Regions from separate parts of the Paenibacillus sp. UASWS1643 genome, predicted to be linked through region 1. Evidence: riboswitches for the same ligand, from Rfam matches in the RefSeq annotation. Region 1 holds a riboswitch; the other holds the start of a gene.

Region 1 (8,346 bases):
AGACATTCCAGGCGTGCGTAAATACGTTGCCGTTGATGGTGGTATGACCGATAACCCACGTCCTGCTTTGTATGAATCCAAGTATGAAGCTGTGCTTGCCAACCGTGCAAATGAGGCTGCTCAGGAAACGGTATCTGTTGCGGGTAAATGCTGCGAGAGTGGCGATATGCTGATCTGGGATCTGGACTTGCCAAAAGTGGAAAGTGGCGATCTGCTCGCTGTAGCTTGCACAGGCGCGTATAACTACTCCATGGCAAGCAACTACAACCGGATTCGTCGTCCGGCCGTTGTATTTGTCAAAGACGGTCAAGGAGATGTCGTGGTACGCCGTGAGACGTATCAAGATATCATCCAAAATGACCTGGTACCAGCGCGCATTGGAAAACAGCCAGTAACTCGCTAATTCGTCAAAAGATAATGCGATTCTGCATTATTCAAGATATAGCGATCTTAAAGTTGAAGCAGATGAAAAGGGAACTTCCTTTTTCGTCTGCTTTTTGCGTATTTGAGCTAAATCATGAAAAAAGTTGCCGTTTTTTTTGCGATCCAGACATTTTCGGTGTACACTAAGAAAAGTGCTGTAATGCTTGGCCCAGGGTCAATGCGTTCTGGCACCATTAACGATGGTCAATACGAAAGGAGTCATTTACATATGGCGAAACAAGCGAAAATTAAATTGGCAAACGGCGGAGAAGTTCTGATCGATCTGTTCGATCAAGAAGCTCCAAACACAGTAGCAAACTTTGAGAAACTGGCTAACTCCGGTTTCTACAATGGTCTTACATTCCACCGCGTTATCCCGGGCTTTGTAGCTCAAGGCGGATGCCCTAACGGTTCCGGTGCAGGTGGCCCAGGTTACACAATCAACTGTGAGATCAACCCGAACAAACATGAGCGCGGAACACTTGCTATGGCACATGCTGGCCGTAACACAGGTGGAAGCCAGTTCTACATCTGCTACCAACCGCAACCACATTTGGATGGACAACATACGGTATTTGGCAAAGTAACCAAAGGTATGGAGTTCGTGGACGCTTTGGAAGGTAAAGACAAAATGGAAACTGTTGAAGTTGTAGAAGCTTAATACCTTCACCTTAACTGGATCCAAACATGAAGTGCTTCTTTTATAGAAGCACTTTTTTTGTTTTTTTTACATACTTGAAATCGATGATTAGAAAGGATGAATGAACCTTGGATATGGTCACTCAGCTAAGCTTGTTAAAACAAATTTATAGTGAGCGCACGTTGTGGGATGAAGAACTTCAGGCATCGCGGCATGTCGTTCCGGATAGTCTATCCGTAAAGGATCGAGAAGCGCTTGAGGCAGCCGGGCATGAACCGAATCGATTTGTACGTCCGCAACATGATGAAACGATTACTGAGCTGAAAAAAGTTGCAAATCAATGGACGATAAATGATGCAGCGCAGGCTTTTGTATCCTCTTTGTGGTCCGCACCCATGATCTGGCGCTCGTTGCTTACGGGAAAGCTTATTGCGAGCAGTATGCCAAGTCATGAACATACGCCATATCCATCTTCGAACACTTGCAAGATCTGCGGATTAAGTGTAGATCAAGCAACCGACACGACGCTGCAATGGTATTGGCGGATGACCAATGGAACCCCGTTGGACGGTGATCCTTTTGGATATGTGTTGGCACTTCGAGAACTGGCTGCCGCGCAGGAGATTCCAATACCCAATGATTACGACCGCTGGACATTCCGTGCGGTGTTAACGGTGCTGCGCGAACTACCTCCCAAAACACGTTACAGCAAGGCAGCAGTAGCGCTCAAGAAGGAACGCCTTTTGCCTACACAGAAGGAATATGCCTACCGTGATTTGCTTGAGACGTTGGCTCTGATTGGCATACTGGATACGCCGGAACATCCCGGAATGATCACGGAATTTACCTCTTACATGCAGCGTGACGCACGCCCCAATACGCGTGTTGAAGTGCAGGCCCCTCTGGCGTGGTGGGACTCATCTGTCGGAATTAATGAGAACAACCTGAACAAGATATTTCATGATTTTGATCTAAGTAATATATCTCTTGCGGATAAGCCTGATGAGAGTCCAGCTGTAAAGGACACAATCTTAGGGGCATTGGAGAAGAAGAGAAGTGTTCGCGGAAAAGTACCAAAGGCATCTCCTGATGCAGGTACCGGGGAGGTACAGTCTGGAGATGTGTATGCTGTTCGGGTGCGGGAAGGAGTATGGGTGACGGTGTATTGTCATGAAGTCAGAGACAAGCGTGTCATCGTAGAATATCTGGATGGTGTCTTTCCAGAGATGCCGGGAAAAGCAGATTTGCATGGGACGTTTCGACCGAGAGCGACTGGACGCTGGAAATGCTCGGCTATTGCGATCGATTCCACAAGTTGGGTCAGAAGGGTGGCAAGAGAGTTCCCGCTTCCAACTTCGCCCCTGCAAGAACCTGACCGCACTCCATTTCATAATGCCAAAGAATTAAAGCATATGGCTAGCTGGTGTTTTCCTGATATGTAGAATGATACGATGGGTGTGAATTGGGCCTCCAAGTAAAAACCGTGACTCCTTGAGAGGAAGCGGTTTTTTTGTTGTTTCTTAGCTTATTAAAAGTTAGTATGTGACAAAAAGGAACAAAAAACAATTGATTTTTTGGCATTAAAGTGCTAACATCCAAGTAATAACGAAAGCAATCCTTCAGGGCAGGGTGCAATTCCCTACCGGCGGTGATGCAGGAAATGTAAGGACCTATGTGTCCAGCACTTGATGCAAAGTCCGTGACCTGTCTGCCCTTGGCAGATGGCTGATCTGGTGTAATTCCAGAACCGACAGTATAGTCTGGATGGGAGAAGGAGAGGTGCAGACCTAACAGGTTTGCATTCAGCAGGAGTATTGCTGCACAGTCACGATTTGTAATGTCTTGCACTGTGCAGGGAAGATCCGGTTACGTCGGAAAGTTCCATACATATGCCACACTATAAAAACTCTTTACCTGTAATTGATGTTCATTAAGGTATGTGTCTATTTTCACTTGCCCGAAATGAAGTTTTGGGCAAAGTGTTGGCGTGCTGTATCCATTTCACTCCTGCTGGTGACATTTGTCTCTCATCATCCCCATCGAACTGATTGTTCGACGGGGATTTTTTAATAAACAAGACTTTAAACCGCGGGGTGAACGGATTTGGAAATGATCAATGATGAATTTTATATGGCACTGGCATTGGATATGGCGGAACGAGCACAGGGACAGACGGGGATCAATCCGGTCGTTGGATGTGTAGTTGTGAAAGAGGGTCGTATTGTAGGCCTGGGGAGCCATCTGAAACGTGGAACCGGTCATGCAGAGGTGCATGCACTTAACATGGCAGGCAGTGATGCAGAAGGAAGTACGGTATACGTTACACTTGAGCCTTGTAGTCATTATGGCAAGACGCCACCTTGTAGTGAACGCCTGATTCATGAAAAGGTGAAACGTGTTGTGGTATGTTGTGAAGATCCAAATCCGCAAGTATCCGGCAGGGGCATAAGCATGCTTCGTCAACACGGCATTGAAGTTGAAGTTGGCGTACTGCGTGAGCGAGGAAGACGCATGAATGAAAAATTCATTAAGTTTATTACAACGGGTCTACCTTTCGTGACACTGAAGACGGCTACTACTTTGGATGGCAAAATTGCTACTCGCAGCGGAGACAGCAAATGGATCTCTAACGAGCCCGCTCGTGAGATTGTGCATGCCCTTCGTCATCGTCACCAGGGAATTATGGTTGGCGTCGACACAGTGATTGCCGATAATCCGGAACTTACTACCCGTTTGCAAGTCGAAGGCATTAGTCCAGTGCGCATTGTGGTGGATTCCAAGTTACGTCTTCCCGTAGGTGCCAAAATGGTTAAGGATGGTCTTGCTCCAACATGGGTGCTGACAACAGACGAAGCCAGTCCTGAAGCTGCTGAACGTTTGGAAGCCTACGGCGTCGAAATTATACGCTGTGGTCCTGGACCACGTGTGGATCTGTTAAACGGACTTAGCAAGTTGGGTGAGCGTGAGATTGGTTCGATTTTGCTTGAAGGTGGAGGCACCTTGAATGGAGCCATGCTGGAGGCACGGTTGGTCGATCGACTGCTCATGTTTATCGCTCCGAAGATTGTAGGCGGTTATGATACACCTGGAAGCTTCCGCTTCGAGGGTGTGGAACGTATGAATCAGGCGATTCAATTGAATCAGTTGGAGATCGAACAAGTTGGAGATAATATCAGCATTGGCGGTATTCCGGTGTGGCCTGAATAAATAAATGGATTTTAAAGTAGAAAGTTAGGTTCTTTATAACTTGAAAAAGGGAGGCGGCAGCATGTTTACCGGTTTGGTGGAAGAAGTCGGTCAGATCCGGCGTATTGGTCGGAAAGGCGAAGCGATGGTCCTGAATATCGGAGCTTCCGCCATCATGGACGATCTGAAGATTGGTGATAGTGTAGCAGTGAACGGCGTGTGCTTAACAGCAACAACACTCGAAGGTGGAGGTTTTACCGCCGACGTAATGCCTGAAACCTATCGTCATACCAATCTCAGTCAGCTGCAATCTGGCAGTAAAGTTAATCTGGAGCGGGCCATGCAATCAGGCGGTCGTTTTGGCGGCCATATCGTTCAGGGCCATGTAGATGGTACTGGAGTGATTGGCAGTATAACACGTGATCAAAATGCAATTGTGTTTGAGATCAAGCCTGATGATCACCAGTTGTTCAAATATCTGATCCCCAAAGGATCGGTTACACTGGATGGCATTAGTTTGACCGTTGTCCATACGTCGGATACCGCATTCACGGTTTCCATTATCCCGCATACCATTGGTGAAACTGTACTAAATGTGAAAAAGACAGGGGATACCATTAATATCGAATGCGATATTTTGGGCAAATATGTGGATCATCTGCTCCAGTATGGGAGAGGACATCGGGAGACGGGTGCTGGCAAGCCGCGCAGTATCAGTGAAGATTTTCTCGCCAATCACGGATTTGCATAAATAGAGAACAGAAATTAACTGGAGGTGGACCAATGTCAGAACAATCCATTCTGGACACAATCGAAGAAGCCATATATGATCTCATGCGTGGTAAACCTGTCATTGTTGTGGATGATGAAGATCGGGAGAATGAAGGCGATTTTATCGCTTTGGCCGAAAAGGCGACACCTGAAGTCATTAATTTCATGATTACTGAAGGTAGAGGTCTGGTCTGTGTCCCGATTACACAACAACGTGCGGACGAACTTAACCTGAAACCGATGGTTCAACAAAATACGGATTTCCATGGAACAGCCTTCACCGTCTCTGTGGATCACAAAGATACGACAACGGGTATCTCGGCACATGAACGTTCTATTACCGTGAGAGGTCTAATCGATCCTGAGGCGAAAGCCGGGGACTTCCGTAAGCCGGGTCACATGTTCCCGCTGATTGCAAAAGACGGCGGTGTACTTCGTCGTGCCGGGCACACAGAAGCAGCGGTAGATTTGGCTATTATGTGTGGTTCATATCCCGCAGGCGTTATCTGTGAAGTAATTAAGGAAGATGGCACGATGGCCAGACTTCCGGATCTGCAGGAGATTGCCCGCAAACATGATCTGAAGCTGATCAGTATTCAGGACATGATTCGTTACCGTAACGAAAAAGAGCAGCTGGTTCAACGTGAAGTGGCTGTGCGTATGCCAACGGACTTTGGTGAGTTTCAAGCGGTGGCTTATACAAACGCTGTGGACAATAAGGAACATGTGGCTTTGGTCAAAGGAGAAATTGATGGTTCGAAACCCGTACTTGTACGTGTGCACTCTGAATGTTTGACAGGTGATGTATTCCATTCGCATCGTTGTGACTGTGGTCCGCAGTTTGATGCGGCACTCAAACAGATTCATGAGGAAGGCAATGGTGTACTGCTTTATATGAGACAGGAAGGTCGGGGTATTGGCCTGATCAACAAACTCAAAGCCTATAAGCTGCAAGAGGAAGGTATGGATACGGTGGATGCAAACCTGAGTTTGGGTTTTGCTGCTGACTTGCGTGATTATGGAATTGGCGCTCAAATACTGAAAGACCTTGGGGTTCGTCAGATCAGACTGCTAACTAACAACCCTCGTAAAATTAAAGGCCTTGAAGGATATGGACTTGAAGTCGTAGAGCGTGTCGCGATCCAGATGGAGGAGAACGAGGACAATACGGTTTATCTTCATACCAAGCAAGCCAAGCTGGGGCATATGCTTAAGTTTGATGATATCGAGCAAAACGAACAGTAAATATATTTTAGATGAATAACGTTCACCATGTAATTTATGGAAGAGATTAATTAAGGATTTCCGTTACTTACATTACATTATACCGTTAGGGAGATGACTTGAATGCCACAATTTTTTGAAGGACATTTAGTATCAGAAGGATCCAGATATGGAGTTGTCGTTGGACGTTTCAACGAATTCATTACCAGTAAATTGCTTAGCGCAGCGCTCGATGCATTCAAACGTCACGGCGTGCAGGATGATGAAGTGGATGTAGCCTGGGTTCCAGGTGCGTTTGAAATCCCTTTGATTGCGCAGAAAATGGCGGAGAGCGGCAAGTATGATGCGGTAATTACCCTGGGAACTGTCATTCGTGGGTCCACTACGCATTACGATTATGTGTGCAACGAGATGGCTAAAGGGGTAGCAGCAATTAACTTGAAAACTGGCGTGCCTACGATCTTCGGACTGGTTACAACAGAAAATATTGAACAAGCGATTGAACGTGCCGGAACCAAGGCGGGGAACAAAGGTTGGGATGCAGCTACGGCGGCAATTGAGATGGCAAACTTGACGAAACAGCTAAAATAGTGCTTATTTAATAGTAGTGCCCTGCTTTGCGCAGACGAACACGGGAAACCGGATTCGGACGGCTTAGCAGGGTTTTGTATTTTTCTGGCGGGAGGATTCGTCTAGTGACGGTAGTTACATACAAACTGGAGACTTTTGAAGGGCCTTTGGATCTGCTGCTTCATCTGATTGATAAGGCTGAAATTCATATCCAGGATATTCCCATCAGCGATATTACCGATCAATACATGGCGTATCTGCATTCGATGCAGGAACTGGAACTGGATATTACGAGTGAATTTCTGGTCATGGCAGCAACATTGCTGTCGATCAAGAGCAAACTTTTACTGCCCAAACCACCGGTAATTGAGGACTTTGAGGATTATGATTTTATGGAAGAAGAAGATTATGATCCACGTGCAGAGCTGATTGCACGTCTGATAGAATATCGCAAGTACAAGGGAATTGCGCGTCATCTTCATGAACGGGAGTGGGAACGCAGCCTTATATTTTCCAAAGAGCCCGAAGATCTGCGCCCCTATATGCCCGTAGAAGCCCAATCGAATCCGGTTGAGGGTTTACATACCTCTGACCTGATTGCAGCCTTTCAGAAGGCGCTACGCAAGGCTGAGAAGCGTACAACTGTAACCCGGATCAAACGGGATGAGATTTCGGTTAAGGACCGGATACGGGATGTCATCGGCGCTTTGGAAAGTATGGGGCCGGGAGGTAGACTGTTATTCTCCAAGTTGATGGATGAGCATATCTATCGCCATGAGATTGTTGTCACTTTTCTGGCGGTGCTGGAACTGATGAAGATGAAGCAGATTGTCTGTTATCAGGAACGGATGTTTGAGGATATCGTTATGGAGTGGAGAGGGGAAACAAAGAATCATGGATTTTCCGAAATTGAAATCGATTATTGAAGGCCTGCTGTTTTTGTCCGGAGAAGAAGGTCTGAGTATCAAACAAATCGCCGAGATCGTCGACCAGCGAGTGGAGCTTGTAACGGACGCGATTGAGGAGATGATTCATGAATTTTCACAGCAGGGACGAGGTGTACAGATTCTCAAGATCGCTGGTGTAGTTCAGTTGGGCACCTTGCCTGACCACGCTGTATATTTCGAGAAACTGGCATACTCTCCCGCACGCACGTCCTTATCCCAGGCGGCTCTGGAGACGCTGGCCATTGTGGCGTATCGTCAGCCGATTACACGGGTAGAGATTGAGGAAATCCGCGGTGTAAAATCGGAGCGGGCCATCCATACGCTTGTGAATAAGGATCTGATTATTGAGGTGGGACGAGCCGAGGCCATCGGACGACCAATTCTGTATGGAACGACCAAGTCATTCCTGGATTATTTCGGACTGGCTTCAATTAAAGACCTTCCGGAACCAGGCTTGTTCGAAGATTCGGAAAACCTGGAAGAAGAGACACAACTGTTATTCAACAAACTGGATTTGCAACAACTGGAACCGGAAAGTGCTGATCCGGCGGATGACCTAAGTCATATCGACAACGAAGACGATAA
Region 2 (8,346 bases), on a different contig from region 1:
TCCATGTCAGCGCTGCAAGGCGTGTCATCAAGTATACACAACCCAAGGCACTCAGAATCGGAATCAGTGGCACAAGTGGAACGCGAAATCCGCGTTTGAGATCGGGGTTATTTTTACGCAACTCAATAATGCCGAGACTTACAACTGCAAAAGCAAACAATGTTCCGATGTTCGTAAGCTCCGCTAAATGTCCCAACGAGATGAACCCGGAGAACAAAGCCACGATAATGCCCGCAACCCATGTCCCTACAGCTGGTGTCTGACTTTTACCACTAACCTTGGAGAAGACAGGTGACAGTAGTCCGTCACGAGACATGGAATAGAGCAAACGTGTCTGACCATACATCATGACCAGCAATACCGTCGTAATCCCCGCAATCGCTCCAAGAGATACAATCCAGGATAATCCCTTTAATTGTACAAATTCAAATGCAAACGCAACCGGATCACTTACATTCAACATGTTATACGGCACGATCCCTGTGAGAATCAATGATACAACAATGTAGAGAACGGTACAGATCGCTAGTGACGCAATAATTCCAATCGGCAAATCCCGTTGAGGCCGCTTGACCTCTTCTGCAGCTGTGGAGACCGCATCAAATCCGATATAAGCAAAGAATACGGTAGCTGCTCCCGCAGTTACGCCTGAGATACCAAAGGGCAAGAATGGCTGCCAGTTGGTTGGCTCTACATAGAAGACACCCACACCAATAAAGATCAACACCACAATAATTTTAATCGCTACCATGATGCCGTTCGCACGAGCCGCCTCCTTCACCCCTCGGGTTAGCAGGAAGGTGATAATTAACGTAATGACCGCAGCCGTGATGTCAAAATAGGTTCCTTTTTCCGGGCTGAACGCACTCGTAAGCGCATGGGGTAACTCCAATCCGAATCCGGACAATAACGTCTGGAAATATCCAGACCACCCACTGGCTACCGCCGCACTCGCGAATCCATACTCCAATATCAGATCCCAACCCAGAACCCAGGCAATCACTTCGCCAAAAGCCGTATAACTATACGTGTACGCACTACCCGATGCCGGTATGCTTGAGGCAAATTCAGAGTAACACAATGCAGCGAAGGCACATATGATACCTGCCAGCAAGAATGACAGTACAAGGCCCGGGCCAGCATACGTTGCGGCAGCTACACCGGTCAGCACAAAAATCCCGGTACCAATAATAGCTCCTACGCCAAGTGTTGTTAAGTCCAACGGACCGAGCGCCCGTTTCAACGCACTGCTGTTATCACCCTCCGAGGCAATTGGTTTTTTACGAAATAATGAAGATCGTTGTTCGTTCTCACGCATAGTCATGTTCCTCTCGTCATGAATCTTGAATGTGCTATGGATGCAGCAGAGATTAAATGGTTTCCCATCTGTTCTATGAAAAAGTCATTTGTTCTATCTTATCGATCACCTATAAAAACCTATCGAATTCTACACGTTATCGCGTTGCTTGGTTAAATTTATTTTTAGAGATCACCACTTATTTTGTTCTTTTTCCCCGAAAATTATCATGATCTGTTGCACGTGGATGAATATGAAAATGGATTTAAAACAAAACTGCGTATAATTTATATTATGCGCAGTTTTTACGAGCCTAATTTTCTGCGGGAAACATCTTTAATACCTTGTTATCTGAAGTTACGAAAATGAAAGCTCTTTTCGTCTTTTTCCGCTGTCCCTTCCTCCGTTATCCTGTCTAATTCGACGATATGAAGGCATGTAAAAGAGCCACATAACATTATGCGGCCCTTCATTTCAGTTTTTTATGAAAACCGATTCACGAAAAAGCAATTCTCTCTGCATCCGACATCCGGTATTGGGATAACAAATATTCTTTGCTCTGCATCGCTGCATGACGAATGGCGTCCAAATCAACATGCAACAGCTTACCCTCTCGCTTCACGAGTCTACCTGCTACAAAAACCGTATCCACATTGGATGGATTGGCAAATTGTACGACAGCGCCGATTGGATCATGGACGGGGAACAGATTCAGATCAGTAGTACGAATCATGATCAGATCTGCTTCCTTTCCTGGGGTCAGCGTTCCAACCTTCTGCTCCAAACCTAATGCTTGGGCACCAGCTGAAGTTGCAAATCTCAGTACTTGGCTGGACTGCAAGTTTAATTCACCTGGCATCTCACCCTGCTGCAGAAGTTCTTCGTTGGCTCTGGATCGTTCAGCCTGAAGTGCAAACTTCATCTGCGAGAACATATCTCCGCCTGTGGACGTCACCACATCTACACCAAGTGTAGGGGTTCCACCATGTTCAAGAAAATAGCCAGTGGCCGGGTATCCATGCCCCATCATCATTTCAACCTCAGGTGTGACCGACAAGGAAGCACCGCTATCCGCCAGCATTTTATATTCATCCATGCCCATGGTGTTACCATGAACGATATTCACCCGTGGACTTAACAGTCCCGCTTCGTACATGTGACTAATTGAGCGATCTACCGATCCCAGCTGCCAAATCCGGCGTGCATGGAACAGATGACATCCAGTTCTTGGGCCAGCTCGATCTCTTTTACGGTTGTATCCCAATGACTGAACTCTGGACCACGAATGGCAAGCCCATAAGTAAGCAATTGATCCCGTGATGAAAAATAACGTTCTTTGACTCTTCGCACATCATTTGAATATGTCAGTTGACTATCCCGGTTCCAGTAGTTCGTCTCACCAGGCACTCCGTGAGCAAATACTGCCCGAATCCCCGCATCCTGAAGACCACGAATCAGTTCATCCGTATGGTCAGGGGAATATGGCATACTCCAATCCAACACTGTCGTAACACCTGCATTAAGCGCTTCCAAGGAACCGAGCAGGTTAGCAATATAACTATCCTGTGGGCGGAGCTTACTTCCCATCGCACCATAATAGAGATTCTGCAAATAAACAGGCAATGACCAATTGGTTCCCGCTGTTTTGACCAGTGATTCCCACATATGTCGATGTGTATCCACCAGCCCAGGCATAATAATCATGGATGAAGCATCGATGACCTCCACATCCAAAATATCCAGGTCGGGCTGGACCGCCGTGATCAGTGAATCCTGGATCAGGACGTCCGCCCTTTTATACTGTCCAATTCGAGCATCCATCGACAACACGCAGCCATTTTTCAACAGATAACTTGTCCGCACAAGACACATCTCCCATCTTATTGGTTTGAAAGACGAACATATCCTGCATACGAATCCGAACGGCTTCTGACTGTTTTTTCGCTAGTATATATACATTATATAGTTAATGTTAATATTTATCAATTTTGGGTTTTTCGTTTCGCTCTAAATCTTCTGACTTTCATCAAGTTCCCGCACATCTTATCATCACAGTACTTCTGTGTTCTGCTTCGGGTATCATCATAGAACATCCAGCGACAATCCGAATTATCACAGATCCGAATCCTTCCCCCTTCTCCCTCCACCAGAGTCAAAGCAAAATCAGCAGCTACCTCAGCCATAACCTGTTGCCAGTGAGCTTCTACAGCTATTAGTTGGAGTTTCAATCCCTGATCAATTATAGTCAATGTTCTTCTCACATGTCCTGCTTCCATAACACCATTCAACCATTGTTTTTCTTTATCCGTTAATGATGCTCCAGAAGACAAGCGGGCTCCAAGGGCCAACAAATCATTCCTGAAATTTCTCATCGATAACTCATCTTCTGGAGATGCAGGTACAGAAGCCTGGAGTTGCCATCGATCCAAAAATTCTTGCTGCCAGTTCGCCTTACCGAGCCTGTCCTCCGATCGATCTCCCCCACGCCAATCATGATAATCGCTGTTTACAAAATCGGTCCAAAGTCTGTCCATGTCTACCCCCGTTTAGTGTAACTACCTTAATTTAATAAAGATGGTTACACTCTGTCTTTGATGTGTTATATTAAGTGTAACCTCATTAATCAGTTTTAGCTAGTTACATCACAAATCACCATGATACTCAAGGAGGAAACGACAATGACAAAAACAACAGCATTAGATGTGTTACTGATTCAAAAGGATGATACATGGGATCAATGCAATTGGATTGTACCTTTGTCGAAGTCTTTGGAAGGTCTTACAGCAGAGCAAGCAGCCTGGATTCCACCCTCAGGAGGATTAAGCATCTGGCAGTTGGTTAACCATATGTATTATTACAATCATCGCTTATTATGTCGCATGCAAGGTAAAGAACCTAACCTTCCTGCTGTAGACTCCAATGAATACACGTTTGGCAATCCTGGAGATGCAACGGATGAAGCCGGATGGAATACACTGATGAAGAGTACAACTCGATTAGCCCAACAGTTGCGAGATCAATTGGCTGCACTCGAAGAGTCAGACCTTGAAGCTGCTTATATGGACTCCGAAGAGAAATGGGCACACGAACTTGCCCGCTGGATACTTCATGATGCGTATCACGCAGGTCAGATCGTGCTTCTTCGCAGACAACAAGGAAGCTGGAAAATCGTTTTCTAAAAAAATGCTTGAACTGCTAGCGCTTACAGGAATAAGATGAAATTATTAATGTTACAGCTTGTTCAACACACTATATAATTGAATAGGATCTTCGGGGTAGGGTGCAATTCCCAACCGGCGGTGATGTTCTTCGGAACCAGCCCGCGACTCGCTATTTGTTCTTAACAAAGGACATTTAGCGACTGACTTGGTGTGAATCCAAGGCCGACGGTACAGTCCGGATGAGAGAAGATCAACACATTGACATGCCGTTCACGGGAAGGCCTCTTTCCTGACGCATGTCCTTGGATGAGCCCCCGTTTATTTGGTATATACCAAAACGGGGGCTTTTGTCGATTTTGCCAACTGAAGATTCCGTGTTCTGACGAAGGAGTCCTGAATATGGAAAAGACATCAGCAGCATCACCTGTTTACCGCAAGGAACGAAGTAATACCGGATTCTGGCTTGTAGTTCTCGGCGCCGCCTTATGGGGTGTCGACCCACTCTTCCGCATTATTTTGCTAAACACGATGACATCCACGCAGATTGTACTGGTGGAACATATCATCGTCAGTCTTATTGCCATTCCCGTGCTGTGGAAATTCCGGTCTGACCTGAAGAACCTGCGTGCTCGCCACTGGATTGCCGTGATTTTTATCTCATGGGGAGGATCAGCACTCGCAACGGTATTGTTCACCATGGCGCTTACACATAACGATCCGAATACGGTGCTTTTATTGCAAAAAATGCAACCGCTCTTCGCTATCGTGCTGGCTAAACTGTTATTGAAAGAAACGTTACCACGGCGCTTCGGTGGATTGTTCTTCATTGCTTTAGCAGGAACCTACCTGCTTACATTTGGCTTCACATTGCCATTAGGTAACTGGGACAACTGGATTCATGCTGGAAGCTTGTTATCCCTTGGGGCTGCTGCCTTATGGGGAGGTTCAACCGTTATGGGCCGATTGATGCTGGGGCAGGCGCGTTATGAAACGGTCACCTCCCTGCGCTTTGTCGTTGCTCTCCCGCTCCTGATCTTTATGACGTGGAACGAAGGTGCAGCATGGACGTTTCCATCCGGAACGGGTGAACAGACTGCTGTTATCCTCAATATTCTCGGTCAGGCATTGTTACCAGGTTTGCTAAGTCTTCTGTTGTATTACAAAGGTCTGTCGTCAACCAAAGCCTCTGTTGCAACACTCGCGGAACTTAGCTTCCCGATGGCGGGTGTGTTGGTGAACTGGATTGCTTTCCGTACACTGATTACATGGGAACAGCTGCTTGGTTTTATCCTGATCTGGGTAGCCCTTTTCGCCATTTCCAAACAGCAGGAACGCTCATCAACTGCGGCCGATGCGGCACCGAAGCTGCGTACAGAGTAAGTGGATATATCCGAGGTTCTCATATAAACAAATAGTCAAATATAAAAATAAAACCATTGCACATCAAATTAGATGAGCAGTGGTTTTTTTATTTCCATTACTCGATATTACTCGATCTGCCCCTCTTTCCCTCCTCTCATACCGAATATCAAAATCATCGCGCTAAGTCTCTTCTATGTTTTGTCTTTTATCCAATCCGGTGGTACGATGACATATGGAATAAACAGATGAATTATATTCAGAGAGGAACGATCATAATGTCTTCATTCTCATATACTTCCTACGACGCCGTAGGTTTGGCTGAACTGATCCGATCCCGGGAAGTATCCCCGGTTGAAATGCTGGAAGCGGCGTTTGCACGCCTTGAAGAAGTGAATCCGCAACTTAATGCGGTTATTCGTACATATGAAAATCGCGCATGGGAGGAAGCCAGTTTGGTTCGCCCTGGAGAACAACCTTTTGCCGGTGTGCCCCTGCTCTTGAAAGATATCTCGCAATCCTTGGAAGGTGAATTTCTGACTTCAGGCTCTCGTCTGTTCAGTGAGCATCGGGCATTACGCAATTCCAATTTTGTCACTCGACTCCGTGATGCAGGCTTTATCTTCATAGGACATACCAATACGCCTGAATTTGGTTTGAAAAATATTACCGAGCCCCGTCTTCATGGTCCAACTCGCAATCCATGGAATATCAATCACTCCCCAGGTGGGTCAAGTGGCGGCGCTGCCGCGGCAGTAGCTTCAGGGATTGTCCCACTTGCCGGAGCCAGTGACGGAGGCGGCTCGATTCGTATCCCGGCTTCCTTTAGCGGGTTGTTTGGATTAAAGCCAACCCGCGGGCGCACTCCTGTCGGACCCGGAGTTGGTCGTCAATGGCAAGGCGCATCCATTGATTTTGCCCTATCCCGCTCGGTTCGGGACAGTGCCGCCCTGCTTGATACTTTACAAGTCATACAGCCTGAAGCTGCATTTCATGCACCACTCTTTCCAGGCAGTTACTTGGCAGATATGAGCTATCCACATCAACGCAAATTGAAAATCGCATACACAACGGATTCGCCTGTAGGTACACCCGTCAGTGCAGAAGCCAAAGAGTCTGTATTCAAGCTCGTTCGCTGGTTGGAAGACCAAGGTCATCATGTTGAAGAAAAGCTGAGTCCGGTTAACGGAGTCCGGTTGATGGAGAACTACTATATGATGAACAGTGGAGAAATGGCGGCAATGATCTCTTCCATGGAACGCTCCATGGGCCGGGCTCTGACCTCCGATGATATGGAGATTGAATCCTGGGTTCTGGCTGAAGCTGGAAAAAAGGTGTCCGCCGCGGAATTTGTACATAGCTTAGCTGAATGGGATGTAGCTGCAGCTCAGATGTCTACCTTGTTTGAGCGTTATGACTTCTACGTCACACCCGTTAATGCTTTTCCTGCGCCTAAGATTGGAGAATTAACACCTCATGATGAACAGATCCGTAATCTGATGCGAATTAGTGAGTTGGACAAGACCCAGCAACAACAACTCATCTATGAAATGTTTGAGCCAAGTCTTACGTATACACCTTTCACCCAGCTTGCGAATCTGACCGGCCAGCCTGCGATAAGTGTACCTCTGCATCTCACACCTGAAGGTTTGCCAATGGGTGTTCAAGTGATGGCAACCAAGGGACGCGAAGATTGGTTATTACATCTGGCCGGACAGCTTGAAAAGTCAAATCTATGGATCGGGATGAATGGTAACCCACTTTTTCCAGTCTAAAAATATATGTTGCACTCCCACCAGCAGGCCTGCTCTGCTGGTTTTTCCTTTTTAAAATACAAGATAAATAGTTTAAATTCGTTTATGTTTACATAATAATTATGATGTTAATTTATATAGCATCCTCCATTCCATGTTCAGTGCATAATTTTATAGAATACAGGTGATCATAAGTTGGTGGTAAATTAACCTACTGGAGGGAAATCAAATCATGGGTATTCTAAGTGGCAACCCCAAGAACGAGCCGATGCATTATGGTGAAATCTTTAGTGTATGGCAATGTTCCACAATAGCCAAAGGCGCTGTATCTTGCTATCAAGCTTATATGAGTCATGCAGGAGATAAAGATTTAAAGAAAATCCTGGAAGATCTGCTGGACCAAGCCAAACTGGAAATTAAAGAATGTGATACACTATTGACTGAAAATGGTATTGCCCCTGCACCACTACTGCCGGAAAGACCACATGTAGAGTTTGAAGATATCCCGGCTGGCGCAAGATTCACAGACCCCGAGATTGCTGCAAAAATAACAGCTGATACATCCATGGGTCTGGTTGCTGCAAGCCAAACGATTGGGCAATCGATCAGAGAAGATATTGGCGCCCTATTTGCTAAATATCATGCGACCAAAACAGCTCTAGGCCTTCGAATTCTTCAAATGAACAAAGAAAAAGGTTGGCTTATTCCCCCACCGCTTCAAGTTAAAAGACCGGATTCAGAATAGAGTTCAGAAGACGTCTAACAATATGTTGTA

Evidence for each region. A riboswitch is a leader RNA that binds a small molecule or an ion and turns the genes downstream of it on or off. The one in region 1 is predicted to bind FMN.
Region 2: it holds a riboswitch for FMN, as region 1 does, so the genes downstream of both, FE296_RS25325 (DMT family transporter) here and ribD (bifunctional diaminohydroxyphosphoribosylaminopyrimidine deaminase/5-amino-6-(5-phosphoribosylamino)uracil reductase RibD) in region 1, are expected to answer to the same signal.

What each region holds. Positions count from the first base shown of each region.
Region 1 covers NZ_VXKZ01000098.1:127,592-135,937, forward strand. Annotated here, with positions in the region: gene lysA (diaminopimelate decarboxylase) at 1-403, shown strand, start outside; gene FE296_RS06905 (peptidylprolyl isomerase) at 653-1,084, shown strand; gene FE296_RS06910 (hypothetical protein) at 1,216-2,505, shown strand; FMN riboswitch at 2,675-2,843, shown strand; gene ribD (bifunctional diaminohydroxyphosphoribosylaminopyrimidine deaminase/5-amino-6-(5-phosphoribosylamino)uracil reductase RibD) at 3,167-4,270, shown strand; gene ribE (riboflavin synthase) at 4,332-5,000, shown strand; gene FE296_RS06925 (bifunctional 3,4-dihydroxy-2-butanone-4-phosphate synthase/GTP cyclohydrolase II) at 5,033-6,265, shown strand; gene ribH (6,7-dimethyl-8-ribityllumazine synthase) at 6,368-6,835, shown strand; gene FE296_RS06935 (segregation and condensation protein A) at 6,940-7,740, shown strand; gene scpB (SMC-Scp complex subunit ScpB) at 7,709-8,346, shown strand, end outside.
Region 2 covers NZ_VXKZ01000115.1:145,029-153,374, reverse strand. Annotated here, with positions in the region: gene bcaP (branched-chain amino acid transporter BcaP) at 1-1,318, opposite strand, end outside; partial or broken gene FE296_RS25340 (amidohydrolase family protein) at 1,794-3,169, opposite strand; gene FE296_RS25335 (CGNR zinc finger domain-containing protein) at 3,280-3,831, opposite strand; gene FE296_RS25330 (DinB family protein) at 3,976-4,476, shown strand; FMN riboswitch at 4,560-4,713, shown strand; gene FE296_RS25325 (DMT family transporter) at 4,858-5,838, shown strand; gene FE296_RS25320 (amidase) at 6,096-7,592, shown strand; gene FE296_RS25315 (DUF3231 family protein) at 7,804-8,316, shown strand.